DNA from 3 places in the Shinella sp. NM-101 genome. Region 3 is predicted to be linked to each of the others. Evidence: predicted binding sites of a transcription regulator. Region 3 holds the regulator's gene; each other region holds the start of a gene.

Region 1 (10,335 bases), on a different contig from region 3:
CCGAAGCCGCGGAAGACGTCGTCGAACAGGCGGTTCACCTCGCGATGCAGCGACAGGAAAGGATCACGGTCGTCATCGCGCAGGACAGTCGGGACCTGGTTGCTATTGTTGCGGCCCCAGGGAATCAGATCACGAACACTCATGTTTTTCTCCTTTCTGTTGGATCAGTTGGCAAAGCTTTCCTGTTGACGCCGGGCATCGCCCGGCGCCTTGCGCGCGTATTGCGTTCGGAAAGGCTTAAGCCGCCTGCTTCTCGGCCTCGATCTGTTTCGTCTCGGCCTTCGGCAGCGCCATGTCGGTCATAATCTCGATCTGGCGCGGCTTCATCGCTTCCGGGATTTCGCGCTTGAGATCGATGGTCAGCAGACCGTTGACGAGGCCGGCACCTACGACCTTGACGTGATCGGCAAGCTCGAACCGGCGCTGGAACGAGCGGCCGGCGATGCCGCGATGCAGATACTGCACATCGTCAGCATTTGCCTTCTGGCCCGCGACGAAGAGCATGTTCTGCTCCTGGGAGATCGTCAATTCGTCCTGCGAGAAGCCCGCCACTGCCATGGCAATGCGGTACTCGTCCTCGCCGGTCTTGACGATGTCATACGGGGGCCAGTTGTCGATCGTCTCGATCCGGCTTGCGGCTTCGAGCGCATTCAACATTCGGTCGAAACCGATGCTCGACCGGAACAGGGGGGAGAAATCGAGGTTTGTCCTCATAACCATATCCTCCTTTGAAGCAACATGGAACAAGGAGACGCCAAGAGCACATGGCGCCTCCTGGACTTGTCGATCCCCATTGGGCAATCGAACAATATTGATATAATTCAGTCGGTTGCGAGTTCAAGAGGGGTGAAATCACCCGGCATAAAAAAATTGATTTTTCCGTTTCCGTCACCAGATTCGGTGGGAGGCCAGATACGAATAAGTCCACAAAGGAGCAATGGATATGACAATGACTTCCGACGATGTCATCACCATCCTTGGCCCTGTCGACGAAACTCTCGTGGCCGATGTCATCGCGACGGGCGCAACGCAGGCTGAACTCTCCGAGGCATTCGCGTGGGTCAACAATGACGAAGCCTTGATAGGTGAAGGACGGCCTTTGCCGAGCGGGAGGGTTGCCACCCTGGTCGACCTGCTGGTTTCGGATGAAGATGAGCCGGAATAGGCAAGGCGGGTAACCATGCCGCCTTGCAGATGCTGCCTCGCCTATGCCGTCGTCAGCACCCGGATATCGCCGCGGCGGTCGATAGCGTCGACCACGACATGCCGGCCGGATCGGCGGATGGCGACATCGGCCGAGCCATTGCCGATCTGCAGGCGCCGCAGGATCACCTCGTCGAGGAAAGAAGGCAATTGCGGCTCATTGAAGCTGATGTGCAGGGCATTCGGATCGAAGTCGAGGCCCAGGCAGGATTGCAGCAGGAGAAGTGGCGCCGCGGCTGCCCATGCCTGAGGAGAGCATGCAACCGGATAGAAGGTCGGCCCCTGTGCGCGCTGGCGCGGCAGACCGCAGAAGAGTTCCGGAAGCCGGCGCAGGTCGATATACGTCGAGGCCGCAAACAGGCCCTCGAAGATCCGCGCCGCTTCAGCGCGATAGCCATAGCGGGCAAGTCCGCTGGCGATCAGGGCATTGTCGTGCGGCCAGATCGAGCCGTTGTGGTAGCTCATGGGATTATAGCGCGCCTCGGTGGAGGGAACGGTGCGAATGCCCCAGCCGCAGAAGGACGAGGCACTCATCAGCGTGCGGGTAACCTGCGCGGCTCGTTCAGGATAAGCGATGCCGGTAAACAGCGCATGGCCGGCGTTGGAGGAGCGGACGCGACAGGGGCGCTTGTCTCCGTCGAGCGCCAACACATACGTGCCGAGGTCCTCGTCAAAGAAGCTCGTATCGAAGGCGCGGCGCAGGCCCTCCGCTCGTGCGAGAAACTTTGCCGCCCGTTCTGGCCGGCCAAGCCGCCGGAAGATCTCCGCCGCCGCCTGCCAGGCGCCGTAGACATAGGCCTGAACCTCGACGATGGCGATCGGCCCCTTCGCCAATGTGCCGTCGGCGTGGAAAACGGAGTCGTGGCTGTCCTTCCAGGCCTGGTTGATCAGGCCTTCTTCCGTCAGCCGCCCATATTCGACGAAACCGTCGCCGTCACGATCGCCATGTTCGTCGATCCAGGTCAGCGCCGCCTCGATATGCGGCAGTAGCCGCTCAATGGTGGCGAGATCTCCGGTCCGGTCGAGATACTCGCCGGCGAGCATCACGAAGAGCGGGGTGGAATCGATGCTGCCGTAATAGCGGCGAAACGGAACCTCGCCGAGTTCAGCCATTTCGCCATAGCGTACTTCATGCAGGATCTTTCCCGGCTCGGCATCCGCGACAGGATCGATCTCCGTCGCCTGGTTCGCCGCCAAATGCCCGAGCACGCCGCGGGCGATTTGTGGATCGAGCCAAAGCGTCTCAAGCGCAGTGATCAACGCGTCTCGGCCGAAGACGGTGCTGAACCAGGGTATGCCGGCATAGGGATAGGGACCTTCCGGCTTGTCGGTCATCAGCATGTACAGATCGGAGATGCTACGACGCGCGACCTCGTTGAAGATCTCGTTTGACGTGGCGATCGATGCCGCGCGCGAGGACGAGGAGCGTAAAGCACGACGGGCATCCCGAAGGGCCAGGAAAAAGGAACGGTGGCTCGGTTGGGCGGCGGCGGTCTGGTCGCAACCGATCTCGATGAAGAGCGACCGCGTCTCGCGCGGCTCAAGATGAAGATCATAGGTAACGAAATCGCTGCGGATTTCGTTCGGTTGCGGAGCGAACGACAGGCGCGTGGACCGCTTCCGATCATCAAGGCCGATATAGGAGAGCAGGATCGAATTCTGCTCCATGACGGCAGGAAGATGCCTCCCTTTCCTTGCTCTTGCGGTTCCACGGACTTCGAACAGATCGGCGAAATCTGCCCCGAACCCGATTTCGATACGAACATGTTGTGGCCGATCGTCATAGTTCCTGATGGCCAGCCGTTCGTAGCAACGGGCATTCCACAGGAAGCGGGACCTACGCACATGAATGAGATCATGCCCGAGTGTGAGCTTGCCCCTCTCGTCGAAAAGATCAGGATTGGTGAGATCGCAGGTGAGCGTCGCATTGTCGTCGCGTAGCGTCGACGACAAAAGCATCGGCCGCTTTCCGTTGATGGTCAGGTAGAAATGCGAGAGATGACGCGTATCCCGGTGAAAGAGGCCTTCCGGGCTGCCAGGCCCGGAAAGCGCATCACCATTGTGGTCGAAGACGGCGAAGGTATCACCGTGCTTGAGGGTGCGCGGCCGTCGCTCTTGCAGCGAGGCGGCCGCCGGGATGAAGAATTGTGCCACCGGCGCGGCTGGCCCGACCGATGCGCCGGATGGCTTGCTGTCCACAGAAGCGGCCGACATGCCACAATCTCCCTACGCTACGACCTGGAGATTCAGATCCTGGCCATTGGCGCGGCGTAGCGGGGCCGCCTTGGTGCGAACGCCCGGGAGGTTCCGATAGATGTCGAGATAATCTCGCGCCATCCGTTCTGCGCTGAAACGCTTCTCGAAGGTCGCACGAACTTTCTTTCGATCCATCCTGAGTGCCCGTTCGACGTTCTCAGCCGCTTCCGTCACGCTGTCGACCAGAATTCCGGAAACGCCGTTGTCGATCACCTCCGGCACGGAGCCGTAGCGGAAGGCGATGACCGGCGTGCCGCAAGCCATGGCCTCGATCATCACCAGCCCGAACGGTTCTGGCCAGTCGATCGGAAAGAGCAGCGCGCCGGCATTGCCCAGGAAAGCCGCCTTCTGATGCTCATTGATCTCGCCGACGAATTCGACATTCGGATGGCTCTTGACCATCGGCTCGATCACCGTTTCCCAGTAAGCCTTGTCTGCGTTGTCGATCTTGGCTGCAATCTTCAGGGGCATGCCGATCTTCGTCGCGATCTCGATGGCGCGATCAGGCCGTTTCTCCGGCGATATCCGTCCGAGGAAGGCGAGGTAGCTGCCTTTAGGCTTTGCCGTGAAGGGAAGGAGATCGGCCGGCAGACCATGATAGACCGTTCCGGACCAGTTGACCGGTGGCATTGGTCTGCGCTGATCGTTGGAGATCGAAACCAGAGGAATGTCTGGAAAGGTCCGGTAAAAGGGGAGCAGGTCCGGCAGGTCGAGCCGGCCATGCAGCGTTGTGACCGTGCGGTCGGCAAAATCCCGGATCAGCGGAAAATGCAGGAGATCGATATGGAAGTGCAGCACGTCGAATTCGTGCGCGCGCCGCCGAATTTCCTCCAGCATGACGACCTGATGCGGCAGATGATCCCTGACATTCGGGTTGAGCCGCAGCGCGACGTCCGAGCACGCCACCAGTCTGGCATCTGTGACGGAATCGCCGCTGGCAAAAAGCGTGACGTCATGGCCAAGGGCGACAAGTTCTTCGGTGAGATAGGAAACAATGCGCTCGGTTCCCCCATAGAGCTTGGGCGGAACGCTTTCGGCGAGCGGCGCGATCTGAGCGATCTTCATCGGCAAAACCTCCTCAGTTGAGCAAAGAGTCGTCGGTAAAAATCAGGTCCGCATCCTCAAGGAGGCACGCGGCAGGTCAGATGGAATGTCTAGAATTCGAATGGCTGTCGGCGGCTGCCTCCTTTCCGGTAGCTGCACAGGCCAAGGCCGCCAAGCCTGCGTGCGTGCAGTCTGCGGCGATTGGCTCCGTAGACATTGAAGGTAGGAGACGAGCTTTGTTTTCCACTTTGCTCATCGTCCTTGTCCAATGCCTTCAGCGCTTCAATGATTTCGTCATAGGACACCGCTTTGTCCGTTCCGGGATAAAGACGGAGGGCCGGGATGGACTCGATCGCGAAGATATCGGACGCCCAGGACGCGAGTATCGCCCGCTTCTCTTCCTTGCCGATGTCGGGGGCGGCAAGCACGTCACGCGGGTGATTGAAATGTTTGGCCGGATGAAGCAGATGCGCGGCGCTGATCGCGGCCGTTGCTTCTTCCGGTATCGATTTGCTGATGTTCTCCTTTCTCATAGCTTGGCTCCATTGATCCCGGCCGATGAAACTGGTCCGATGGATGGTTCGAAGGGGAGGCCTGCCCCCGAGGGCAGGGCAGGCCTGTATCGATCACCTTAGAAGTCCATGCCGGCGCCGGCGGGCATGGCCGGAGCGACTTCCTTTTTGGGCTTCTCGGCGATCATGGCTTCCGTCGTCACCAGAAGGCCGGCCACGGAGGCCGCATCCTGGAGCGCGGTACGGACCACCTTGGCCGGATCGATGACGCCCTGAGCATAAAGGTCGCCGTATTCGCCGGTCTGGGCATTCCAGCCATAGGAGAAGTCAGCCTTCTCGCGCAGCTTGCCGACGATGACGGAGCCTTCGGCACCGGCGTTCTCGGCGATCTGGCGGACCGGAGCCTCGATCGCACGGCGAACGATCTCGATACCGACCTTCTGGTCCTGGTTGGCGGCGTCGAGATTGTCGAGTGCCTTCACGGCACGGAGCAGGGCAACGCCGCCGCCCGGCAGAATGCCCTCCTCGACGGCCGCACGGGTCGCATGCAGAGCATCATCGACGCGGTCCTTCTTTTCCTTCACCTCGACTTCCGTCGAGCCACCGACGCGGATGACGGCAACGCCGCCGGCGAGCTTGGCAAGGCGTTCCTGCAGCTTCTCGCGATCGTAGTCGGAAGTGGTTTCCTCGATCTGGGCGCGAATCTGCGCAACGCGACCGTCGATCTCCGCTTTGGAGCCAACGCCATCGATGATGGTCGTGTTCTCCTTCTCGATCGCCACCTTCTTGGCGCGGCCGAGCATGTTGAGCGTGACATTCTCCAGCTTGATGCCGAGGTCTTCGGAGATGACGGTACCGCCCGTCAGGATGGCGATGTCCTCCAGCATCGCCTTGCGGCGGTCGCCGAAGCCCGGAGCCTTGACGGCAGCGATCTTCAGGCCGCCGCGCAGCTTGTTGACGACGAGCGTAGCCAGTGCCTCGCCTTCGACGTCTTCAGCGATGATCAGCAGCGGCTTGCCGGACTGGACGACGGCTTCCAGAACCGGGAGCATCGCCTGCAGATTCGACAGCTTCTTCTCGTGGATCAGGATATAGGGGTCTTCCAGTTCGACCCGCATCTTGTCCTGATTGGTGACGAAGTAGGGCGACAGGTAGCCGCGGTCGAACTGCATGCCTTCGACGACTTCGAGCTCGGTTTCTGCTGTCTTGGCTTCTTCGACGGTGATGACGCCTTCGTTGCCGACCTTCTCCATCGCCTCGGCGAGATAGCGGCCGATCTCGGAATCGCCGTTGGCCGAGATCGTACCGACCTGGGCGATTTCGGAATTGCTGGTGATCTTGCGCGCGTTGGTCTTCAGTTCCTTGACGACGGCGTCGACGGCGAGATCGATACCGCGCTTCAGGTCCATCGGGTTCATGCCGGAGGCGACGGCCTTGGCGCCTTCCTTGACGATGGCCTGGGCGAGAACCGTGGCAGTGGTGGTACCATCGCCGGCAAGATCATTGGTCTTCGATGCCACTTCGCGCAGCATCTGGGCGCCCATGTTCTCGAACTTGTCTTCCAGCTCGATTTCCTTGGCCACCGATACGCCGTCCTTGGTGATGCGCGGTGCGCCGAAGGACTTGTCGATGACGACGTTGCGGCCTTTGGGGCCAAGCGTCACCTTCACGGCGTTTGCGAGTACATCGACCCCACGCAACATGCGTTCACGGGCATCGGTGTGAAACTTGACTTCTTTCGCAGCCATTTCCTTAACTCCTCAATAGGCAGCTATCTGACTGATGGTTTCGGGGTGGAGAGCTCAGGCAGCTTTTTTCTGCTCGGCCTGGGCCTCGATGATGCCCATGACATCGCTTTCCTTCATGATCAGCAGGTCCTCGCCGTCGATCTTGATCTCGGTGCCGGACCATTTGCCAAACAGGATACGATCGCCGGCCTTGACGTCGAGCGCCTGGATCTGGCCGGCCTCGTTGCGGGCACCGGGACCCACAGCGATGACCTCGCCTTCCTGCGGCTTTTCCTTGGCGGTATCGGGAATGATGATGCCGCCCTTGGTCTTTTCTTCGGATTCAACCCGGCGGACGAGAATGCGATCATGAAGCGGTCGGAACGACATGTTTTCCTCCGATGGACAAACAATGATGACGTTGTTCCCCCTGACCGGACCGGATGACCAGTCCGGGCGGGTGCAAAACCTCTTGTCGAGCTTTTTGCGCGAAAAAATCTGGTTTTGAGATTTTTCGATTTCAAGAGGGCGAAATAGAAAAATTAGCACTCGAATGAAAGGGCTGCTAACACGCTGGAAAGGAACGACAAACAGCGCATTCGCGTTCAAAAATCCGTTGATGGCCGCAAAATTTTCCGCCACCTTCACAGTGTCATGAAAACGGAGATGAGCATGCGATTTTCATCGGATCTGGAACGTCAGCTCAACGGCTACGGTCTTACCACCGCTCACATCCTTTACCGCATTCCCGATTTTGAATCCGTGCTGCAGACCTATGTCTGGCAGGACTACGACCTGGCGCCCGATTTTCCTGAGATGCACAAGTTCCTGGATTACTGGCAGACCACCCTCGATGGTCCCCTGCATTCCGTGCGCTATACCCATCAGCGTCTGATCGGACCCAACGAATGGCGCCGTGTCGAAGGCGAGTTCAAGCTCCACTGAGGTCTTGAAACTGGATTTTTATCCTCCTAGCTCTTTCGCGGCCGAGGCTTGATGAGCTCGGTGGTCGGTCAGTAAAGATCTTGAAAGGAATCGAACCAACGCCCTATCTGTTACATTCGCCACACGGCTGAAAATACTCGATGATTTACTGACCGCGAAGTGCCATGCGCGTGTTCAGCGGCGACCAATGTTTTCGTGATCGGCAATCGCCTTGACGACCTCGAAGTCCATTGCGGCACGCGGCTCAATTCGGGCAACCTCGCTGGCGACCTTGGCCCAATGCCAGTATTCGCTGGCATGACCTTGCGCCCGGCTTCGCGCTGCTCTTCGTTGCGCCTCGTAATAGGCATTGACTGGATCCGCAACGGCAAGCCGCCTGGCGTCCTCCTGCCAACGGCGGCGGATCACCCGGCGATGTTCGATCCACTGCCTCAGAAATCCGATCATGCCCGGCCCCGCCGCGATGACAAAAGTTTAGATTGAGGAATCCAGATCGCCGAGGTGTCATCGCCGAACGGTATAGCGGCTCCTTCGTAGACACATATTCCAATCCAGGCGCAAATGACGGCATCAAGCGTGTCTTCAAACGCCTTCAGCTGCCATGCCGGAGCCTCGGGGGAAGGCAGCAGCAAAACGTTAGAAGCGCCTGTTATTTCCTGGTCCAATCCGTCGATGATGGACTGCCAAGTTTCGAAGAGTTTGATGCGCCGGCCGGCGGGAGTTTCCGATGGCCAGTAATTGCGGGCCTTGCCCTGCTTGTAAGGCAGCCGCCTTTCGGCGCACAACAGTTCGACCAGAGCCGGATGCGGGTAGACTTCCAAAAGGCCCGGCACGCCAACTTCTTTCGTCAGCAGGCGATATCCGCAGCGCTCGAAGCCGCCCCTCAGATCGTCACTGATCTTTCCCGGTCTGATCGCACTCGGCGTGTGCGTGCTACAATGACGGGCGCCATAGGCTGCAGAAACCAGATCGTCCGAAACACGCCGCGCGGTGATTGGCCCAAGAGACAGGGGCATATCTACGGCAACAAGATCGACAGGAGCCTGAGCTGTTTCCTCTGCAGCAGCAAGGAGAGCGGCGGGTTCTGCGACGGAACCAAAAGGGCGTGAATTCGAGATCGGGCTTTCGTTGCCGTGATCCAAAAGGTGACGATAGGAAGATCCGGCAAAGATCAGGCGCCAATTACCAGCCGTGGAGGAAACCAGCGCGACACCGCTCGGCTGGCTCGTGGTCCACGCCGCATCAATACCCAGAATGGTCGTCATTGCTTTCCCCGACTATTCAATTGGCCCTGAAGCGATCGAATGCCGTCAGGTATTTGACCGGCGGATCTGCATCCCATCGATAGATTTCCGTGCGAAGGAAGTGCATCTCCCCCTCTAATGTCTCCTCGGGAAGTTCAATCCACCAGGATTTCGGACGGCCGTCCGATCCGTCAGACCAGCGGTATCCGCGCGCCTTGAGATGGTCCTTCATGTCGAAGGGACTGTTTTCCGCATAGATGCGAACCCGCGACCGCTGGCTGGCCTGATAAAGTTCGGCGAATGGCGCGGTGACCATGCTCGGTCGCACCTGCCCGAGCACTTCCAGCAGAGCAAAACAATCGTCGACCGCACGATGACCATCATGAAAATATCCGGACTGGCCGATTAGGTAGCCGAGCTTACTGCCCTCGAAGCCGCGCGCGGACCAGCCAATCTCCGAAACGGAACAGGCCCAGGCCTTATGCACGAAGACCGGCGAGAATGCTTCGCAGAACGGGCGGTCGAAACCTGCATTGTGGGCAATGATCAGATCGGCGGGCTCGATCAGGGCATTCAACAGGACAGTATCGATGGCCTGATCCGCAACCATGTCGTTAGTAATCCCGGTCAGGCGGGAGATGTCCGCCGGGATGGCGATTGCCGGCTGCCGCAGTCCGCCATAGACACCAGTGACGTCGCCGAGTTCTCCAGCATCATTGAAGGTGAAGGCGATCACGCCGATTTCGATGATTTCATCTGTGCGGTAGTTGAGGCCGGTCGTTTCGGTATCGAGGATGATGCCGCGACGCGGAAAACCCGGATGTGGATATTTTACGATTGGACGCGGCTGAAGCTTTCGCAATATGCGGTAGTTGCCGGTGGTTTCCAGATGATGTGCCATGGTTTCGTCATCAATGCCTACTGCGTCCTTCGCGATGACCTGCGGCCGGGCAACTCGCTCCTTGGTTACGGGAACAGGAGCTGCAAAGAAGTCGAGTTGCGAAGTCATTCCATTCCAATCGATTGCAGCGTCTTCGAACGCACAATACGTATTGGCGCCGGTACGAGCAACGCCCTTCCCCGCTCCAGTTCGCCTGGGGCCATCCGGCTATAGGGATTTCGAACAATCGCTCTTTCGGGCAAGGAAGGACTTTAGGATTAGGCCTCGAAATCGTAGGATGCCCACATTGATTTGATGACTTTGAGAGCAGTCATGAACGAGCGGAAACCCCAGCCAAACCGGGAACATCACTTTTACGTCTCAATCGCCAAATTCCTGTTCCACCACTCTCAGCATGGCATTGTTACTGTACGCGATCCCATAAGGCTGGCGAATGCGGCACAACGTGGACTGCATCCTATCATGCTCTACGGCGTCACCGTCGCCGGTCTGCCGATCCGCTG
Region 2 (10,335 bases), on a different contig from region 3:
CCGCATCCGCCGGCTCTACTACGGCGCCGAGGATCCGAAGGGCGGCGCGGTGGAGAACGGCGTGCGCTTCTTCGCCCAGCCGACCTGCCACCATGCGCCCGACGTCTATTCCGGTATCGGCGGCGTGGAGGCCGCGGACATCCTGAAGGATTTCTTCAAGGAAAGGCGCGAGGGCTGATGGCGCTGCTTCTCGTTTTTGCCACCCTCGCCGTCATGGCCCTCATGTCGGCCATCGGCGCGCGGCGCATCGCGCCGGGCAAGGCGCGTCTGACGATGCAGTGGGGACTGGACGGAAAGCCGAACTGGAGCCTGCCGCGGCCCCTGGCACTCGCCTTCATTCCCGCCGTCGCGGCCATCCTGCTCTTGGCCCTCGCGTTCGGCGGCGAAACCTTCGGGACGATGCTGCCGGCCTCGGCCGCCTTCATCGGCATGCATGGGCTGCACCTCGCCCTGCTGGCGCGGCGGGGCGGATAGGGCTTTCAGCCCTCGGCGAAACGCTTCAGCCGGTCGCCCGTCAGGCGGTAGCGGACCCATTCCCTGTGCGGCTCGGCGCCGATCGCCTCGTAGACCCGGATCGCCGGCTCGTTCCAGTCGAGGACGCTCCATTCGAAACGGGCGCAATCCTCCTCGACCGCGATGCGCGCGAGGTGGCGCAGCAGCATCTTGCCGACCCCGGCGCCGCGATGGGCGGGCGTCACGTAGAGGTCTTCGAGATAGAGGCCGTTCTTCGCCTGCCAGGTGGAATAGGTCTTGAACCAGACGGCGGAGCCGGCCGGCTCGCCCGCCTCGGTCTCGCAGATCGCCGCGAAGCTCACCGAGCCTTCGCCGAACAGCGAGGCCGCGACCGTCTCTTCCGTCGCGGCAACTTCGTCGAGGGCGTTTTCGTAGTCAGCCAGTTCGCGGATGAAGCGCAGGATGATCGCGGCATCCGCCACGGTCGCCGGGCGAATTCGATAGGCGGTCATCCGTCAGAAGGGCCACCAGGAGGAGCCGGACTGCTTGGCGGCCTTGGCCTCCTTCTTGCGGCGGCGTTCCTTCTGCTTCTCGGGTTCGCCGAGATCGGCCTGTGCCTGCTCGGGAAGGCGGCGGTAGTCGACCGGCGGATCGCTCAGGTAGCGGCGCTTGTCGGAATAGGTGCCGTCCTGGAGGCGGCGGGCCTCGCGATAGGCCTGCGTCTGCGACGCGACGCCAACCTGCTGGGCATTCGAGTGCTGGCTGGCCAGCGGCGAGCGGTAGCCCGGATTGTTGGTGTTCGCATCCGCCTCGTCACGCAGGCGCTCGCGCATGTCCTCGGGATTTTCCAGCCATTGCGGATTGTCCTTGGCGGCCACCGACTGCTGCGGGCTGGACAGAGCCGTCTTGTCCTTCGGCACGACGAGGCTGCCGCGCGGCTGGTAGCGGATCTTCTTGGCGTCCTTGTTGTCCGGCTGGATCATGACGGCGTTGCCGAGGTCGTCCATCAACTGTTCGCCGGCGGTCTTGTCCGTGCCGTAGGTCGGGCCCATGCAGCCGGTCAGGAGAAGGCTGCCGCCGAGAAGGCCGAGAAGGCCGGTACGCACCCGAATATTTCGCGTCATTCTCATGAATACCCTTCCAGCAGAGCCGGTACGCCGAAAACCTGTCACGCGGCAAAAGTCCGCCGTGCCATGGCGGAACAATCCGACCATTTTCAGGCAGCATTACCGGATGATGCCCCGAAGCGCAATTCATCCGGGCAAATCGACGGCCGGAAAGCACCGGCCGTCAACAGTCAAGGCGGTCAGGCAGCGCGGCGGAAACCGATCTCGCGCAGCGCCGCGGCATCGCGCGCCGAGACATCCGGGTAATCCGGGTCGGAGCCGACATCGGTCGTGATGCGCCAGGAGCGCGCGCATTTGACGCCTTCGGCAAGCTTCGGCTCGACCGAGACCTTGGCGACTTCAGCCAGGCGGAAGGCACCGGCCGGGCCTTCGCCGGCAACCACCGTGATGGCCGAGGTGATGCAGATCTCCGCAAAGTCCTGGCCTTCCAGCGCCTTCAGCAGCTCCGCGTCGCCGACATGGACGACGGGGGCGGCTTCCAGCGAGGCGCCGATGCGCTTTTCACGGCGCTCGATCTCCAGCGCGCCCGTCACGACCGAGCGCACGTCGCGGATCTTCTCCCACTTGGCTTCCAGCGCATCGTCACGCCATTCGGCCGGGACAGCCGGGAACTGTTCGAGATGCACCGAGACGGCATCCGGCTTGCGGGAAAGCCATGCCTCTTCCATCGTGAAGGGCAGCATGGGCGCCAGCCAGGTGACGAGGCACTCGAACAGCTTGCGGATGACCGAGAGCGCGGCGCGGCGCTTCAGCGAGGACGGGGCGTCGCAGTAGAGCGCATCCTTGCGGATATCGAAGTAGAAGGCCGAGAGCTCGACGTTGGAGAAGTCGATGAGCGCGCGGGTGATCTTCTTGAAATCGAAGGCGTCGTAGCCTTCGCGCACCAGAACGTCGAGCTGCGACAGGCGATGCAGCATCAGCCGTTCCAGCTCCGGCATGTCGGCAAGGGCGATCTCCTCGCCCGTGTCGTGGGCGAGCGTGCCCAGCATCCAGCGCACCGTGTTGCGCAGCTTGCGGTAGGCGTCGATATTGGTCTGGATGATCGTCTTGCCCAGGCGCTGGTCTTCCCAGTAGTCCGTCGTCATGACCCAGAGGCGCAGGATGTCGGCGCCCGATTCCTTCATCACGTCCTGCGGCGAGACGACGTTGCCCTTGGACTTCGACATCTTCTCGCCCTTCTCGTCCATGGTGAAGCCATGGGTGACGACGGCGTTGTAGGGCGCGCGGCCGCGCGTCGCGCAGCTTTCCAGCAGCGAGGAATGGAACCAGCCGCGATGCTGGTCCGAGCCTTCGAGATAGACGTCGGCCGGCCATTTCAGGTCCGGGCGGTCTTCCAGGGTGAAGGTGTGCGTCGAACCCGAATCGAACCAGACGTCGAGGATGTCCATGACCTGCGTCCAGCGGGCCGCGTCATGTTCCCTGCCGAGGAAGCGTTCCTTGGCGCCTTCGGCGAACCAGGCGTCCGCGCCCTCCTTCTCGAAGGCTTCGAGGATGCGGGCGTTGACGGCGTCGTCCACCAGCACCTCGCCGTTCTCGTCGGCGAAGACGGCGATCGGCACGCCCCAGGCGCGCTGGCGCGAGAGCACCCAGTCCGGGCGGCCCTCGATCATGGCGCGCAGGCGGTTCTGGCCGGCGGCGGGCACGAAGCGGGTGTCGTCGATGGCGGAAAGCGAGCGCGAGCGCAGCGTGGTGCCGTCGCCGAGTTCCTTGTCCATGTAGACGAACCACTGCGGCGTGTTGCGGAAGATGACCGGCTTCTTGGAGCGCCAGGAATGCGGATAGGAGTGCTTCAGGCGGCCGCGGGCGAAGAGCGTGTTGGACGCGATCAGCGCCTTGATGACGCGCTCGTTGGCATCGCCCTTCTTGCCGTTGTCGTCCATGACGCGCGCGCCCTCGAAGCCGGGGGCGTCGGCGGTATAGAAGCCGGCGTCGTCGACCGGGAACGGGATCTTCGAGGAGATGCCGCGCGCTTCCAGCTCGCGGGCCTTCGCCGTCCAGGCGTCGAAGTCCTCGCGGCCGTGGCTGGGCGCCGTGTGCACGAAGCCCGTGCCGGCATCGTCGGTGACATGGTCGCCGTCGAGCAGGGGAACGGGGAAGGTGTAGCCGAGGTCCTTGAGCGGATGGGTGCAGGTGATGGCGGCCAGTTCCTCGGGCGCCACGTCGCGCACGAACTTGAAGGTAAGCTTCGCCTTGGCGGCGGCCTCGTCGGCAAGGCGCGTCGCGAAGATCAGCTTTTCGCCCGGCTGCGGGCCGAAGTCGTTCTGGGCGCTTTCGACCTCATAGAGGCCGTAAGGGAAGCGCGAGGAGAAGGCGATGGCGCGGTTGCCGGGGATCGTCCAGGGGGTGGTGGTCCAGATGACGACGAAGTTGCCCTGGAGGTCGGCCGGGCCTTCGACGATCGGGAACTTCACCCAGATCGTGTCGCTCTCGACATCGGCATATTCGACCTCGGCCTCGGCCAGCGCCGTGCGCTCGACGACCGACCACATGACCGGCTTGGAGCCGCGGTAGAGTTGGCCGGACTTGGCGATCTTCAGGAGCTCGCCGGCGATGCGGGCTTCCGCGTGGAAGTTCATCGTCGTGTAGGGGTTCTCGAAGTCGCCCTCGATGCCGAGGCGCTTGAACTCCTCGGTCTGGACCTTGATCCAGCCGCTGGCGAAGTCACGGCATTCCTGGCGGAACTCGTTGACCGGGACCTCGTCCTTGTTCCTGCCCTTCTCGCGGTACTTTTCCTCGATCTTCCATTCGATCGGAAGGCCGTGGCAGTCCCAGCCGGGCACATAGTTGGCGTCGTAGCCGCGCATCTGGAAGGAGCGGTTGATGACGTCCTTCAGGATCTTGTTCAGCGCGTGGCCGATATGGATGTTGCCGTTGGCATAGGGCGGGCCGTCGTGCAGCACGAACTTCTCGCGGCCGGCGGCGGAGGCGCGCAGCTTCTTGTAAAGCTCCATCTTCTGCCAGCGGGCGACCGTTTCCGGCTCCTTCTGCGGCAGGCCGGCGCGCATGGGGAAATCCGTCTGCGGCAGGTAGAGGGTGGACGAATAATCGACTTTTTCGGCTGTATCGGTCATGGGTGTGGCTATCGTCTCGTCGCGCGTCTTTCGCGCATGCGGGGAAATATCGGTCAATGCACCGGCAATGACGGCGGGGGCGTCGTCAGCAACGCCCGAAATCCCGGACCTTCCGGCCTCGCTCAGAGCGCGCGGAAGGCCGGGCCACTAATTCGCAGATCGATGGTCGGCCGGTGGAGCATCATGCGCGCGGTCTTACGGCCTTTTCGGCGTTTTGAAAAGCCTGCAAGCGCCGCAATCGACCGCGTGCCGGCACGAACGCCCGCTAATCCCCGGCAAGCGGCGGCCGTACGGGGCGCCTGCCTTCCGCGCTGCGCACGACCAGCCGCACCTCCGGCATTTCGCGGCTGACGACGACGGGCATGCGCTCACGCATCTCGCGACGAAAGCGGGAAGCATTGCGCGTGCCCCAGACACCGGCGAAAAGCTCGCCCGTCGCCTCGTGCCTGAAAACGGCCGCTCCGCCGAAGGCGGCCGAAAGCCCGTCCGCATCGAAGGCTCCGCCGCCGCCATAGACGGCGACGACCTTGTCCATGGGCGCGATGCTGACCACGGTATCGCCGGAAGGCGCAAAGCCCACCGAACGGAAGAGATGGACGGGGCAATGCGCGCCGCTCATCGCGGCCTCAGAAACAGAGACGCCGGTCGATGGCCCCGAGCGGCCTGACGCCGGAAAGCAGGGCCCTTGCCTCCTCCTCGTCGCGCTTCATCTGCACCACGAGGGCATCGAGGCCGTCGAATTTCAATTCGTCGCGCAGGTGGCCGAAGAAGGAGACGGCGCAGACCTCGCCGTAGAGGTCGCCGGAGAAATCGAACAGGAAGGTTTCGAGCAGCGGGGCGCCGTTCGCATCGACGGTCGGGCGGCGGCCGTAGCTGGCGACGCCGTCGTGGAGGCTGCCGTCCGGGCGGCGGAAACGCACGGCGTAGATGCCGTTGCGCAGTTCCACCTCGGACGGAAGCTGCATGTTGGCGGTGGGATAGCCGAGCGTGCGGCCGAGCCGCTTGCCGCCGATCACCTCGGCCTCGACCGTATAGCGGTAGCCGAGCTGGCCGGCGGCTTCCGCGACCTCCCCCTCGCCGAGCAGCGCGCGGATGAAGCTGGAGGAGATGACCGAGGCATTCTCGTCGCGGAAGGCGTCGACGAGCGTGACGCCGAAGCCGTTGTCCTGGCCGGCCGCCATCAGGAAGGCGGGGCCGCCTTCCCGGCCCCTGCCGAAATGGAAGTCGAAGCCGGTGACGACCTCGGAAGCGTGCAGCCAGTCCATGAGGACGGAGCCGATGAAGTCGTGGGCGGAGATTTCGGAGAAGCTGCGGTCGAAGGGATATTCGATGACGGCGGAAAAGCCCATGCCTTCGAGGATGCGGGCCTTGAGCGGAGCCGGGGTGATACGGAAGACGGGGCGCTCCGGGCGGAAGACGGTGCGCGGATGCGGCTCGAAGGTCAGCACCAGCGCCGGGATGGCGCGATCCGCCGCGATGTCGAGCGCTCGCTGCAGCACGGCCTGGTGGCCGCGGTGCACGCCGTCGAAGTTGCCGATCGCGATGACGCCGCCGCGCAGAGGCTCCGGCAGCGGCTCCCTGGTCTCGTTCCTGTGAAATACCGTCATGCCGACCGTCTCCATCCCGTCACTGCAGCCGGGGCATCCACCATTTCGGATGGGCATCCTCCGTCGCGAGGAAGGCGGCGAGCCTTGCCTCGTCGGTACGCCCGCCTTCCACATAGTGCCCCGCGTGGATGCCGCCTGAAATGTACAGCACGTCGAGGCCATAGGCCTGCGCGCCGCGGACATCGGTCGGCATGCCGTCGCCGATGGCGATCACGCGGGCCATGTCGAAGGCGCCGCGCACCGCGCGCAGCTCGGCCAGCGACTTCTCGTAGATCGGCCGGTGCGGCTTGCCGGCGATGCGGGTCGTGCCGCCGAGCTCTTCATAAAGCCCGGCAAGCGCGCCGGCGCAGGCGATGAGCTTGTGGCCGCGCTCGACGACGAGGTCCGGATTGGCGCAGATGAAGGGCAGGCCGCGCGCGGCGAGCGCCGCCAGTTCCTCGCGATAGTCCTCGACGGCTTCCACTTCGTCGTCGCGCAGGCCCGCGCAGACGACGATGCCGGCCTCCTTAAGCCCGACCGTCTCGACATCGAGACCGTCCAGCAGCGGCAGGTCCTTCTCGGCCCCGATGAAATAGACCTTGCCCGGGCCTTCGGCGATCAGCGAACGGGTGACGTCGCCCGAGGTGACGATGCGGTCATAGGCGTCGTCGCGAACGCCGAGCCCGCGGATCTGCACCTTCACGCCGGGATGGGGACGCGGGGAATTGGTGATGAGCACGACCGCAAGACCGGCCGCGCGGGCTTCGGCGAGCGCCTCGGACGCGTGGGAAAAGGCCTCGACGCCGTTGTGCAGGACGCCCCAGACGTCGCAGAGCACCGCGTCGTACTGCGCGGCGATGTCGCGGAAGGATTGGATGCGTTGAGCCATCAGGGATTCCCGTGTCGAGATCGAGCCCGGCTGACATTGCAAAGCGACGCCAAGAAAACAAGCCTCTTCCCGCAATTTTGCCCCATCCACAGGGAAACGGGCGAAAATTCACGAAGCTGCCTTGATGGCGTGCGACATGGCTCCCATCTGCCGGCTGCGGCAACCATGCCGGCCGAAATAATTTCGATGGTCCATTCTTGACTCGAAACGCGCGGGCGCCTATCTCGGCTCCGCTAGCACTCCTTAACGGCGAGTGCTAACATCAATCCACCGGGTCCGCATCGCGATCCGTCATGTCATTTGATCGAGGGATAAGACAATGGCAAGCACCACCTTCCGCCCGCTTCACGACCGCGTCGTCGTTCGTCGCGTCGAATCCGAAGCCAAGACCAAGGGCGGCATCATCATTCCGGACACCGCCAAGGAAAAGCCGCAGGAAGGCGAAGTCGTCGCCGTCGGCTCCGGCGCGCGTGACGAATCCGGCAAGGTCGTCGCACTCGACGTCAAGGCCGGCGACCGCGTCCTGTTCGGCAAGTGGTCCGGCACCGAAGTCAAGCTCGACGGCGAAGACCTTCTGATCATGAAGGAAGCCGACATCATGGGCATCATCGGCTGATCTCGCCGATAATTCCTTCCCCAATTCGCTGATACCTCTTCAGGAGTTCTCACAATGGCAGCCAAAGAAGTCAAATTCGGCCGCACCGCACGCGAAAAGATGCTGCGCGGCGTCGACGTCCTCGCAGACGCCGTCAAGGTAACGCTCGGCCCGAAGGGCCGCAACGTCGTCATCGACAAGTCCTTCGGCGCTCCGCGCATCACCAAGGACGGCGTTTCCGTCGCCAAGGAAATCGAACTGGAAGACAAGTTCGAGAACATGGGCGCCCAGCTCGTCCGTGAAGTCGCTTCCAAGACCAACGACATCGCCGGCGACGGCACGACGACCGCGACGGTTCTGGCCCAGGCCATCGTCCGCGAAGGCCACAAGGCCGTTGCTGCCGGCATGAACCCGATGGACCTGAAGCGCGGCATCGACCTCGCCGTCGCCGAAGTCGTCAAGGATCTCCAGGCCAAGGCCAAGAAGATCAACACCTCGGAAGAAGTCGCCCAGGTCGGCACGATCTCCGCAAACGGCGACAAGCAGGTCGGTCTCGACATTGCCGAAGCCATGCAGAAGGTCGGCAACGAAGGCGTCATCACGGTTGAAGAAGCCAAGACCGCCGAAACCGAACTCGAAGTCGTCGAAGGCATGCAGTTCGACCGCGGCTATCTCTCGCCCTACTTCGTGACCAACCCGGAAAAGATGGTCGCCGACCTCGAAGACGCCTACATTCTCCTGCACGAGAAGAAGCTCTCGAACCTCCAGGCCATGCTCCCGGTTCTCGAAGCCGTCGTCCAGACCGGCAAGCCGCTGGTCATCGTCGCTGAAGACGTCGAAGGCGAAGCCCTTGCGACCCTCGTCGTCAACAAGCTGCGTGGCGGCCTCAAGATCGCTGCCGTCAAGGCTCCGGGCTTCGGCGACCGCCGCAAGGCCATGCTCGAAGACATCGCCATCCTGACGGGCGGCACGGTCATCTCCGAAGACCTCGGCATCAAGCTCGAAAACGTCACGCTCGACATGCTCGGCCGTGCCAAGAAGGTCTCGATCTCCAAGGAAAACACGACGATCGTCGACGGTGCCGGCCAGAAGGCCGAAATCGAAGGCCGCGTCGCGCAGATCAAGGCCCAGATCGAGGAAACCACCTCCGACTACGACCGCGAGAAGCTGCAGGAACGCCTTGCCAAGCTCGCCGGCGGCGTTGCCGTCATCCGCGTCGGCGGCTCGACGGAAGTCGAAGTGAAGGAAAAGAAGGACCGCATCGACGACGCCCTCAACGCGACGCGCGCTGCCGTTCAGGAAGGCATCGTACCGGGCGGCGGCGTCGCCCTGCTCCGCTCTTCCACGAAGATCGCCGCCAAGGGCGAGAACGACGACCAGGAAGCCGGCATCAACATCGTGCGCAAGGCTCTCCAGTCCCTCGTTCGCCAGATCGCGGAAAACGCAGGTGACGAAGCCTCCATCGTCGTCGGCAAGATCCTCGACAAGAACGAAGACAACTACGGCTACAACGCCCAGACCGGCGAATACGGCGACCTGATCGCACTCGGCATCGTCGACCCGGTCAAGGTCGTCCGCACGGCGCTCCAGAACGCCGCTTCGGTTGCCTCGCTGCTGATCACGACGGAAGCCATGATCGCCGAACTGCCCAAGAAGGACGCTCCGGCTATGCCGGGCGGCATGGGCGGAATGGGCGGCATGGACATGATGTAAGACCTTCGGGTCCTGCATCCGAGCCAAACCGGTTCAGTTCGGAAAGGGCGGTCTTCGGGCCGCCCTTTCTGCATTTTCGCGGCGGCCAAATCTGTATCGTTGCCGTGAAAAGAATTTTTCCATTTGTACAATAATTATCAAAAAGACGTTGAAGGCATCAAAAAACCAACTATAAAGGCGCCCCAAGTGAACTTTAAAGATTCACCCGGGGTTCAGGTGCTGGTTTTGACGCAACGGTCGGCCGTGCCGCCGAACTCCCAATTCCAGAAAGCCGCCGGAAGACCCGAACGAAAGTCGACCGCGGTTTTTCGCGCGTACGTCCGATCCGCATGCCGTGGAAGCCGGACGCAGTTCAGTACATGAGAAAATGGTTCGGCGGTTTCGCGAGAAATGTCAGCCGGAGCGTCTTTTGCGCATGTCGTGCCCCCTTGCGGGAGGACGTGCCGTCCGAATTCGAGCAACTGCCCTGGGGTCGTAGGTGTTCAAGATAATCAAGACAGATCTCTCGGCGCCCTTTCTGCCGGGCTCGATGGGCTTCGACGAGACGGACAACGAACTGCTCACGCAATATTGCGTGACGGAGCGCTGGACCGGCGATCTCTCCAACGGCCTCTTCACGCTCGGCGAGAAGGCGGCGCAGGCGCATGGCCTGCCGCAGCGCGCCTGCGGGCTTCTCAACCTCATCCGATGCTACGAGCCGCTCGACCGCACGCGGGTGCTCGAACTCTTCGAGCAGGCGGCCGCCTCCTCCTCGTCCTTCTGCTTCTCCACGACGATCCACCTCGACGGCGCGCCGCGCCAGCCGGTGTTCTGCGTCGGCGAATCGACAGGCCTGGAGGAGAAATACGCCGGCACGATCATCGGCGTCTTCATCTTTCCGCGCTTCCAGATCGACCTTGCC
Region 3 (10,335 bases):
CTCGATCCGCCCGGCGTCTTCGCCCGCTCGCTGCGCGAATGCCTTGCGATCCAGCTCAGGGCGAAGGACCGGCTCGACCCGGCCATGGCCGCGCTCGTCGACAATCTCGACCTGCTGGCCCGACGCGACTTCGCGACGCTGAAGAAGCTGTGCGGCGTGAACGAGGAAGACCTTCTCGACATGCTGGCGGAGATCCGCAAGCTCGATCCGAAGCCCGGCACGCGCTACGAGACGGGCGCCTCGGAGGCCGTGGTGCCCGACATCGTGGTGCGCGGCGCCCCCGACGGGAGCTGGCAGGTCGAGCTCAATCCCGACACGCTGCCGCGCGTGCTGGTCAACCGCGACTACTACACAGCCGTGTCGAGCCGCACGCCGCGCGACAGCGCCGACCACGGCTTCCTCAACGAATGCCTGCAGACGGCCAACTGGCTGACGCGCAGCCTCGACCAGCGCGCCCGCACGATCCTGAAGGTGGCGAGCGAAATCGTGCGCCAGCAGGACGCATTCCTGCTCAACGGCGTCGACCACCTGCGCCCGCTGAACCTCAAGACGGTCGCCGAGGCGATCGGCATGCACGAATCGACCGTGAGCCGCGTCACCTCCAACAAGTACATGCTGACGCCGCGCGGGCTCTTCGAGCTCAAATATTTCTTCACGGTCTCCATCGGCTCGGCCGAGGGCGGCGATTCCCATTCGGCCGAGAGCGTGCGCCATCGCATCCGCGCCATGATCGCGCAGGAGGCCCCCGAAGCGGTGCTTTCCGACGACGACATCGTCGATGCCCTGCGCAGGGGCGGCGTGGACCTCGCCCGCCGGACCGTGGCGAAATACCGCGAGGCGATGAACATCCCCTCCTCCGTGCAGCGCCGGCGGGAAAAGCGCGCGCTCGCCAAAGCCTCCACCGCGTGAAACAAAGCCGGGGACAGAGGCGTTTCGGCCCGCAGGAAGTGGACGATGCCGGAATCCGCCAATTGACTTTGCCAGCGGGACGGGCTAATGCGCGCCCCACTCTGAAGAGAAGGCAGCCCGGCATTCCAGACATTTCCCCGCTTTTTTGCAACGTGCGATGCACAAAACGACGCATGCGTGAAAAGCTTGGAACGTGGATGAGGTTGGAATAGACTGTTGCACGCAAATCACGAAAGAGAGGAAACCTCCATGAGTGTGCGTGTGTCCGGTAAACATATGGAAATCGGCGACAGCTTCCGCCAGCGTATTGAAGAGCAGGTGGGAGAAGCCGTAACCAAATATTTCGACGGAGGATATTCGAGCCAGGTCACCGTGGAAAAAGCGGGATCGCGGTACAGCGCGGACTGCAAGCTCCACCTGGATACGGGGACGGCATTGCAGGCCAATGGCGAAGCAAACGATCCGCTGGCCGCCTTCCAGGCAGCCTCCGAGCGGATCGAGAAGCGCCTGCGCCGGTACAAACGCAAGCTCAAGGCACACCACAACGGCAACGGTCACGACGCCTTTGCAGAAGTGGCCTACACGGTGATGGATTCGGTCCCCGACGAAGACGAAGAGCTTCCCGAGGACTACGCGCCGACCATCGTCGCGGAAAGCACGAAGAAACTCAGGACGATGTCCGTCGCCAGCGCCGTCATGGCGCTCGACATGACGGACGAGCCGGTTCTTCTCTTCCGCAGCGCCGGATCGGAGCAGCTCAATATCGTCTACCGACGCAACGACGGAAATATTGGCTGGATCGATGCAGCCAATATCAAAGGCTGAGTGACGGGAGCGTGGTGCCGGGACGGGCACCACGCTTCTTCAAACCCTTCACCCAGCGCACGAGGACAAGAGCATGGCATTGGCAGGTTTGCTGCAGCAGAGTGCGATTATTCCGGCGATGAAGGCCAACTCCAAGAAGCAACTGCTTCAGGAACTGGCGTTAAAAGCGGCAAAGATCACCGGAATTCCGGAGCGTGAGATCTTCGACGTCATCCTTCAGCGTGAGCGGCTCGGTTCGACCGGCGTGGGCAACGGCATCGCCATCCCGCACGGCAAGCTGAAGGAGCTTTCGCAGATCACCGGCCTCTTCGCGAGGCTCGAGACCCCCGTGGACTTCGAGGCACTGGACGACCAGCCGGTCGACCTCGTCTTCCTGCTGCTTGCGCCGGAAGGCGCCGGCGCCGACCACCTCAAGGCCCTCTCGCGGATCGCCCGCGTGCTGCGCGACCCCGGCATGGTCGCCAAGCTGCGGGCCTCCGACACCGAGAGCGCGATCTATGCCTGCCTCAGCGAGGAACAGGCGTCCAACGCGGCCTGAGGCTGAAAAACAACCCGATCGATCGCTTGCAAGAACCGCCGCAGACCCCATGGCCTGCGGCGGTTCTCGCGTTTACGGCACAAGAAAACGCCCGCATCGTTGTCGATGCGGGCGCCGGTCCATCGAAAAAGTCCTGCCGCCATGGAGGCCCTGTCGAAAGGCAGCCTCAGGCCTGTGCGGCGTTCGCCTCGCCGGCGGGAGCCTTCGGGCCGCCCTTGGAGACGCCGACCATGGCCGGGCGCAGGACGCGCTCGCCGATGACGTAACCGGCCTGCACGACCTGGACGACCGTGTTGCTGGCGACATCGGGGTTCGGCACCTCGAACATCGCCTGGTGGAAGTTGGGGTCGAATTTCTCGCCGATCGGGTCGAGCTTGCGCACGCCGTGGCGCTCGAGCGCGGCCAGCATGGAGCGCTCGGTCATCTCGACGCCTTCCGCCAGCGCCTTCAGGCCCGTATCGTTCCCGGCAAGGGCATCGGGCGGAATGGCGTCGAGCGCGCGGCGCAGATTGTCGGAGACGGCCAGCATGTCGCGCGCAAAGCCCGCGACGGAATAGGACTTGGCGTCCTTCACGTCGCGCTCGGTGCGACGACGCAGGTTGTCCATCTCGGCGGCCAGGCGCAGGTACCTGTCCCTGAGCTCGGCGTTCTCGGCCTTCAGAAGCTCGACCGGGTCGGGCTCTGCCGGAGCGTCCGCGCCGGCGGCAGCCTCCTGCGGGGCGAATGCTTCCGCGGCGACGTTGTTTTCGACCGCTTCGTCAGGTCCGTGTTTCTTGGTCTCGTCGGTCATGACGTACTCCGAATTGCATTTTAGGGGTTGTGCCCGATATCGAGCTTTGGGCCTGAAAAATCAAGGGCCGATGGTCGGAATGGCTGTTCGATGCGCCGCATGCCGCCATCAGGCACACTTCAGCGCGAAAGCCGCGACATGAGCTGGGCCGTATAGTCCACCATGGGCACGATACGGGAATAGTTGAGCCGCGTCGGCCCGATGACGCCGACGGCGCCGACGATCTTCTCGTCGCTGTCCCTGTAGGGCGCGACGATCAGAGAGGAACCGGAGAGCGAGAAGAGCTTGTTCTCCGAGCCGATGAAGATGCGCACGCCGGGGCCGGTCTCGGCGAGATTGAGAAGCTCGATCAGGCTGTCCTTGCGCTCCAGGTCGTCGAACAGCATGCGCAGCCGGTCGATGTCGTCGGCGCCGGCGAGGCCTTCCAGCAGGTTCGCCCGGCCGCGCACGATGAGCCGCGTCGGCTTGGCTTCGTCGAAGCCGCCGGACCAGACGGCGAGGCCGCGCTCGACGAGGCCCTGCGACAGTTTGTCGAGCTCGCGGCTGATCTCGCCGCGCAGGCGCTCGAGCTGCGAGCGCGCCTCGATGAGCGTGTTGCCGGCAAGATGGGCATTGAGGAAGTTGGCCGCCTCGGTGAGCTGCGAACCGGTGACGCCGGCCGGCAACTCAATGATGCGGTTTTCCACCTGGTCGTGGTCGCCCACCAGCACGACCAGCGCCTTGGTCGGCTCCAGCCGGATGAACTCGACATGCTTCAGCACGGCGTCGTTCTTGGTGGTGATGACGAGGCCCGCGCCGCGCGACATGCCCGACAGCGCCTGGCTCGCCTCGTTCATCATGGTCTCGACGGCCGTGTGCTTCTGGCCGTGCGGGCGCACATGGCGCTCGATGGAGGCACGGTCCTCGGCCGAGATATTGCCGACCTGCATGAAGGCATCGACGAAGAAGCGCAGGCCCAGCTGCGTCGGCAGGCGGCCGGCGCTGACATGCGGCGAATAGATGAGGCCGAGTTCCTCCAGGTCGCTCATCACATTGCGCACGGAGGCGGGCGAGAGCGACATGGGCAGGATGCGCGACAGGTTGCGCGAGCCGAGCGGCTCGCCGCTTTCCAGATAGGTCTCGACGATGCGGCGGAAGATCTCGCCCGAACGCTCGTCGAGCGCCGCCTGAATGTCAGGTCCCGGAGGATTCTTCAAAACCATCTTCGAACTGCAACCCTGTTGTCCGCCCGGAATATAGTGATTTCGCCGGCCGGCGCAAAACGGATTTTCCCCCACCTTGTCCCTCCGCCATTCCCTCGCCCGGCGAAACGGTCTAAAGCAGCCTCACACATATCTCAGACAGGAGTTCGCAATGCGGCCGTCCGGCAGAAAAACCGATCAGATGCGCAAGGTTTCCTTCGAGCGCAACATCTCCAAGCATGCCGAGGGATCCTGTCTCGTCAAGTTCGGCGACACGCATGTGCTGGTGACGGCAAGCCTGGAAGACAAGACCCCGCCATGGCTGCGCAACAGCGGCAAGGGCTGGGTGACGGCCGAATACGGCATGCTGCCGCGCGCCACCGGCGAACGCATGCGGCGCGAAGCCGCGGCCGGCAAGCAGGGCGGCCGCACGCAGGAGATCCAGCGCCTCATCGGCCGGTCGCTGCGCGCCGTCGTCGATCTGGAAGCGCTCGGCGAGCGCCAGATCACCGTCGACTGCGACGTCATCCAGGCCGACGGCGGCACGCGCACGGCCTCCATCACCGGCGCGTGGATCGCCCTTCACGACTGCCTGAAGTGGATGGAAGCACGCAGCATGATCAAGGTGGAGAAGGTCCTGAAGGATCACGTCGCCGCGATCTCCTGCGGCATCTTCGCCGCCCAGTCGGTGATCGACCTCGACTATCTCGAAGACTCCGCCGCCGAGACCGACGCCAACTTCGTCATGACCGGCTCGGGCGGCATCGTCGAGATCCAGGGCACCGCGGAAGGCAAGCCGTTCACGGAGGAGGAATTCTCCAGCCTGATGGCGCTCGCCCGGGGCGGCATCGCCGACCTCGTCGCCCTGCAGAAGCAGGCGATCGCCTGAGAGGGGCCCGATCATGACCGCCGCGATCGAAGGCATTCTCGAAACCGCGCTCTACGCGGACGACCTCGACGCGGCGGAAGCCTTCTACGGCGGCATCCTCGACCTCGAAAAGATCACGCGGCAGGGCAACCGCCACGTCTTCTTTCGCTGCGGCCCCGGCGTTCTCCTGATCTTCAATGCGAAGGAGACCGCCGTTCCCCCGCCGCCGCAGGCCTTTCCCGTGCCGGCGCACGGAGCGAGCGGGCCGGGCCATGCCTGTTTCCGCGTGCCGGGGCCGGAGCTTGATTTCTGGGTGAAAAAGCTGGAAGAAGCCGGAATCGCCATCGAAGCGGATTTCCGCTGGCCGAACGGCGCCCGCTCCATCTATTTCCGCGACCCCGCCGGCAACAGCCTCGAATGTGCCGAGCCGGGCCTCTGGAACATCGCTTAGGAACCTTCATGCGCAAGCTCGATACCAAGACGATCGTCGTCGCCAGCCACAATGCCGGGAAGATCCGCGAGATCGAGGACCTGATCGCCCCCTTCGGCTTTTCCGCCAGGTCCGCCGCCGAGCTGAAATTCGAGGAGCCGGACGAGACGGGCACGACCTTCGAGGAGAATGCCACGATCAAGGCGCTCGCCTCCGCGAAAGCCTCGGGCCTTCCGGCGCTTTCGGACGATTCCGGCCTCGTCATCGACGCGCTGGACGGCGCGCCGGGCGTCTACACCGCCAACTGGGCGGAAAAGGAAGACGGCACGCGCGATTTCGCCATGGCCATGGAGAACGTCGAAAAGGCGCTGGCCGAAAAGGGCGCGACGGCCGTAAAGGACCGCACCGCGCGCTTCGTCTCCGTGCTCTGCCTTGCCTGGCCGGACGGCCATACGGAACTCTTCCGCGGCGAGGTAGAGGGCCATGTGATCTGGCCGCCGCGCGGCGACAAGGGTTTCGGCTACGATCCCGTCTTCCAGCCGGAGGGCTTTGAGACGACCTTCGGCGAGATGAGCGCGGAGGAAAAACATGGCTGGAAGCCGGGCGACGCGAGCGCGCTGTCGCACCGCGCCCGCGCCTTCAAGGTCTTCGTCGAAACCTGCCTGAAGGCCTGAAGCTCGATGACGGCGGTGCCCTTCGATATCCGGCCGAGCATGGGAGCGGACCTTTCCGATCCCGGCTTCGGCATCTATGTGCACTGGCCGTTCTGTGCCGCCAAATGCCCCTATTGCGACTTCAACAGCCATGTGCGCCACCAGCCGGTCGACCAGCCGCGCTTCGTGCAGGCCTTTTTGAAGGAAATGGCGACGATGCGCCGGCTGACCGGCTCGCGCTCCGTCACCAGCATCTTCATGGGCGGCGGCACGCCCTCGCTGATGGCGCCGGAGACGGTGGACGCCATCCTCAACGGCATCGCCCGCCACTGGCATGTGCCTGACGGCATCGAGATCACCATGGAGGCGAACCCCTCCAGCGTGGAAGCCGAGCGCTTCCGCGGCTACCGCGCCGCCGGCGTCAACCGCGTCTCGCTCGGCGTGCAGGCGCTGAACGACCGGGACCTGAAATTCCTCGGCCGGCTGCATGACGTCGCCGACGCGCTGAAGGCCATCCGCCTTGCGCGCGACATCTTCCCGCGCATGTCCTTCGACCTCATCTATGCCCGCCCGAACCAGACGGTGGAGGAGTGGGACCGGGAGTTGAAGGAAGCCGTGTCCTATGCGGTCGACCACCTCTCGCTCTACCAGCTCACCATCGAGGAGGGCACGCCCTTCTACGGCCTTCACAAGGCCGGCAAGCTGGTGGTGCCGGACGGCGAGCAGTCCGCCGTGCTCTACGAGGCAACGCAGGAGATCACCGAGCGTGAGGGCATGCCGGCCTACGAGGTCTCCAACCACGCAAGGCCCGGCTCGGAAAGCCGCCACAACCTGACCTACTGGCGCTATGGCGACTATGTCGGCATCGGCCCCGGCGCCCATGGCCGCCTGACGACGGGGGGCGCGAAGATCGCCACCGCGACGGAGCGCAAGCCCGAGGGCTGGTTGGCGCTTGTCGAGGCCGAGGGCCATGGCATGGTCGAACAGGAACTGCTGGAGCGCGAGGCGCAGGCGGACGAATTGCTGCTGATGGGGTTGCGCCTGAAGGAAGGCATCGACCTTGCCCGCTGGCAGACCCTTTCCGGGCGCGACCCGGATCCGGACCGCGAGCAGTTCCTCATCGAGCACGGCTTCATCGAGCGGCTCGGCAATTCGCGCCTGCGCTGCACGCCCGCCGGCATGCTGATCCTCGACGCCGTCGTCGCCGACCTCGCCTGCTGAAGACGAAAGGGGACTTTAGGCCCCTTCAGACTGCTGGCAAAGCGTAAGAACCTTTCTTTCGTCATGCTCGGGCCTGCCCCGAGCATCTGCGGCGCTTCGATTTTTCAATGCACCAGCAGATCCTCGGGACAGGCCCGAGGATGACGACAGTGGCGAGAGCGAGATTCTTCAACAAGCTGAAGGGGCCTTATGGCCCCTTCTTTATTCGTTGATCAGCCGCTTCAAGAGCTCGATCTCGTGGCTGAGCTTGGTGTCGCCTGAGATCAACTCCTCGATCTTGCGCACGGCATGCAGCACGGTCGTGTGGTCGCGTCCGCCGAAGCGGCGGCCGATTTCCGGGAAGGAGCGCGGCGTCAGGGTCTTCGACAGGTACATGGCGATCTGGCGCGGCTTGACGATGACGCGCGTGCGGCGGTTCGAGACCAGCTCCTGGCGCGAAACGTTGTAGTGCTTGGCGACGACGCGCTGGATGTCCTCGATGCGCACGCGGCGCGGCTCGCCGGCGGCGACCAGATGGCCGAGCAGTTCGTCGACGCGCTCGATCGTCAGGTTCGGCTCGAAGGAGCGGCGGAAGAGCAACTGGTTGAAGGCCCCTTCCAGTTCGCGGCCGCTTGCCGTGATGTTGCGGGCGACATGGCTGAGGATCTCGACCGGGATGTCGAGCGAGGCGTCTTCCTGCTGCGCGACGGCAAGGCGGCGCTTGAGGATCTCGAGGCGCATCTCGTAGTCCGGCGCCTCCATCTCGATGGCGACACCGCCCTGCAGGCGCGAGCGGACGCGCGGATCGAGCGATTCCAGCTCCCAGGGTGCGCGGTCGGCGGCGACCACGACCTGCCGTGCGGAATCGAGCAGCATGTTCAGCAGGTGGCAGAACTCGTTCTGGATCGAGTTGCCCTGCAGGAACTGCATGTCGTCGATGATCAGGAGATCGATGTTGCGCAGCGTTTCCTTGAGGGAGAGCGCATCGTTGTCGCGGATCGCGGTGGCGAAACGCCACATGAAATATTCCGCCGTCAGGTAGACGACGCGCGGGTTGCGGGCGCTCGAAAGGGCCCCGAGCGCGATCGCCTGGAGAAGATGCGTCTTGCCGAGGCCGACGCTGGAATGGACGAAGAGCGGGTTGAAGCGCACGGCACCGGCACCCGCTTCGGCGATGGTGCGGGCAGCGGCAAGGGCGACGCGGTTCGACGTGCCCTCGACGAAGGCATCGAACGTGTAGCGCTGGTCGAGCGGCGAGCCGAAGAGCGGGCCGGAATGCTGGGCGCGCGGCTGGGCCGAGGCGGCCACCGATGCGGCGGCATTGGCCACGGGCTGCGGACCGGCGGAGGCGCGGCGCGGCTGGGCCTGCGGGGCAGGCTGCTCGGCGACGGCGGATTCGTCGGCGGCGCCGGCGCGAACGCCCCGGGTAGCGGTGCGCACCAGGATCTCCACCTTGAGGATCTCGGGATCCTCCTGCTGGAAGAGATTGGTGATGAGATCGAGATAACGGTTGTTGATCCAGGATTTCAGGAAGGTCGTGGGCACCGAAAGGCGCACGACGCTCTTGGAGACCGAGTGGACCTTCAGGCGACCGAACCAGCTCGCGAAGACGTCCGGACCGACCTGCGCCTTCAGGCGCGCACTGACCCGTTCGAAAAGCGCGTCATGCTTCATATCGGATGGAACCCCCGCCGCCTCTCGTGCCCCTTCTTGTGGGAGCGCCTGTCTTGTATTTTCCCCATTTGCGAATGCACCAGCCGTCCTGGCCGTATTCATCTGCATCTTGCCGCCTTTCATGCTCAATTCGCCACGCCGGCATCGCTGCCGGCGCCTTCCATGTTTGCCATCACCCGGCCGCGCCGAGCCATAGCCCGGTCCGGGATCTGGTGCCCCAAACGGCGCCGGCCCCCACTTCCGGCACTGTTCCTGTTCTCCAAACACAAGTCGGGTCCAAACGATCGGGCGTCATGCCCTGCCGGATAGTCCCGTTTGTGGCCGCGCCGCCCGCTCCCTCGTCGAGCGTCCGGCGGGCATGCTCCTCATCATCCGGCCGCCCTCACGGCCCCGCAACCGGCGCAACCGATGGTCGCAAAAACTCTTGCCAGTGTGCCGCTGGGCACCTGGGGCAAGCGTTGCCGATTGGATGATTTTACGAAGCGGAGCCGCTCCGTCAGAGAGGACAAACAACCGCCGCTGCCTCGTGAGACAGTGTTTGCCGACGATCGCTTCAAGGCTGTGTCCGTGCCCCCTGTGGAAAGCATTTAGGCAGGATCAGGCAGCAAGATCAATCACGAATTTTACGCAATATTAAGGGGCAACCGTTGACTCGGAAGGTCGTTTTTGACTCGGAATCGCCACCTCCCGGAGAATCCATTAGGAATCAATGGCTTTGTTTTCGGGTGCCTTTCGAGATGGCCGGAAAACGAGAAAAATAAAAATTCGCTTGACTCAAATTGCTGTCAAACTCTGTCCACGAAAGGGTGGCCCAGGGATGACAACCTCCCGCAAGTAACTGAATTTAAACGATTTTTGTCGTCACGCTTTTGCCATGATCGAGCCTTGCGGTTTAGCAATAGCAGGGGCGGAAAAGCAAAGAAAAAGCCCGGTGCAAGCACCGGGCCTTACTCAAATTGCATAGCTCTTTCGGGCTAATCAGGCCGTCATCGCCTTGACGCGGCCGGCAAGGCGCGAAACCTTGCGGGAGGCCGTGTTGGAATGAAGGACGCCCTTGGTGGCGGCACGCATCAGTTCCGGCTGGGCGGCCTTCAGGGCCGCGGCTGCGACAGCCTGATCGCCAGAGGCGATCGCCTCTTCGACCTTGCGGATGAAGTTGCGGACGCGCGAACGGCGCGACTTGTTGACTGCGGTGCGCGCGGCGATCTTGCGGGTCGCCTTCTTAGCCGAGGTTGTATTGGCCATGTATGCCTCTCTTCAGAAATCT

What was found. Region 3 encodes HrcA, which represses chaperone genes, less so after heat shock. Its sites were predicted from a motif close to GTTAGCACTCNCNNNNNGNGAGTGCTAAC; they were not measured.
Region 1: the regulator HrcA is predicted to act here: its motif matches at 7,284-7,312, upstream of groES (co-chaperone GroES).
Region 2: the regulator HrcA is predicted to act here: its motif matches at 7,359-7,387, upstream of groES (co-chaperone GroES).

What each region holds. Positions count from the first base shown of each region.
Region 1 covers NZ_JACBFT010000013.1:93,516-103,850, forward strand. The annotation lists gene L0976_RS21305 (Hsp20/alpha crystallin family protein) at 1-143, opposite strand, end outside; gene L0976_RS21310 (Hsp20 family protein) at 238-714, opposite strand; gene L0976_RS21315 (hypothetical protein) at 944-1,165, shown strand; gene L0976_RS21320 (amylo-alpha-1,6-glucosidase) at 1,207-3,417, opposite strand; gene L0976_RS21325 (glycosyltransferase family 4 protein) at 3,430-4,524, opposite strand; gene L0976_RS21330 (hypothetical protein) at 4,614-5,036, opposite strand; gene groL (chaperonin GroEL) at 5,135-6,763, opposite strand; gene groES (co-chaperone GroES) at 6,818-7,132, opposite strand; gene L0976_RS21345 (usg protein) at 7,415-7,687, shown strand; gene L0976_RS21350 (hypothetical protein) at 7,862-8,134, opposite strand; gene L0976_RS21355 (DUF429 domain-containing protein) at 8,131-8,952, opposite strand; gene L0976_RS21360 (3'-5' exonuclease) at 8,969-9,940, opposite strand; gene L0976_RS21365 (hypothetical protein) at 10,145-10,335, shown strand, end outside.
Region 2 covers NZ_JACBFT010000020.1:43,399-53,733, reverse strand. The annotation lists gene L0976_RS24985 (nucleoside deaminase) at 1-178, shown strand, start outside; gene L0976_RS24980 (hypothetical protein) at 178-474, shown strand; gene L0976_RS24975 (GNAT family N-acetyltransferase) at 480-965, opposite strand; gene L0976_RS24970 (hypothetical protein) at 969-1,583, opposite strand; gene ileS (isoleucine--tRNA ligase) at 1,760-4,651, opposite strand; gene L0976_RS24960 (hypothetical protein) at 4,917-5,270, opposite strand; gene L0976_RS24955 (bifunctional riboflavin kinase/FAD synthetase) at 5,278-6,258, opposite strand; gene L0976_RS24950 (TIGR01459 family HAD-type hydrolase) at 6,278-7,126, opposite strand; gene groES (co-chaperone GroES) at 7,446-7,742, shown strand; gene groL (chaperonin GroEL) at 7,797-9,434, shown strand; gene L0976_RS24935 (hypothetical protein) at 9,913-10,335, shown strand, end outside.
Region 3 covers NZ_JACBFT010000012.1:11,755-22,089, reverse strand. The annotation lists gene rpoN (RNA polymerase factor sigma-54) at 1-909, shown strand, start outside; gene hpf (ribosome hibernation-promoting factor, HPF/YfiA family) at 1,159-1,734, shown strand; gene ptsN (PTS IIA-like nitrogen regulatory protein PtsN) at 1,808-2,272, shown strand; gene grpE (nucleotide exchange factor GrpE) at 2,439-3,062, opposite strand; gene hrcA (heat-inducible transcriptional repressor HrcA) at 3,182-4,264, opposite strand; gene rph (ribonuclease PH) at 4,416-5,132, shown strand; gene L0976_RS20260 (VOC family protein) at 5,146-5,562, shown strand; gene rdgB (RdgB/HAM1 family non-canonical purine NTP pyrophosphatase) at 5,571-6,215, shown strand; gene hemW (radical SAM family heme chaperone HemW) at 6,222-7,415, shown strand; gene dnaA (chromosomal replication initiator protein DnaA) at 7,617-9,176, opposite strand; gene rpsT (30S ribosomal protein S20) at 10,047-10,313, opposite strand.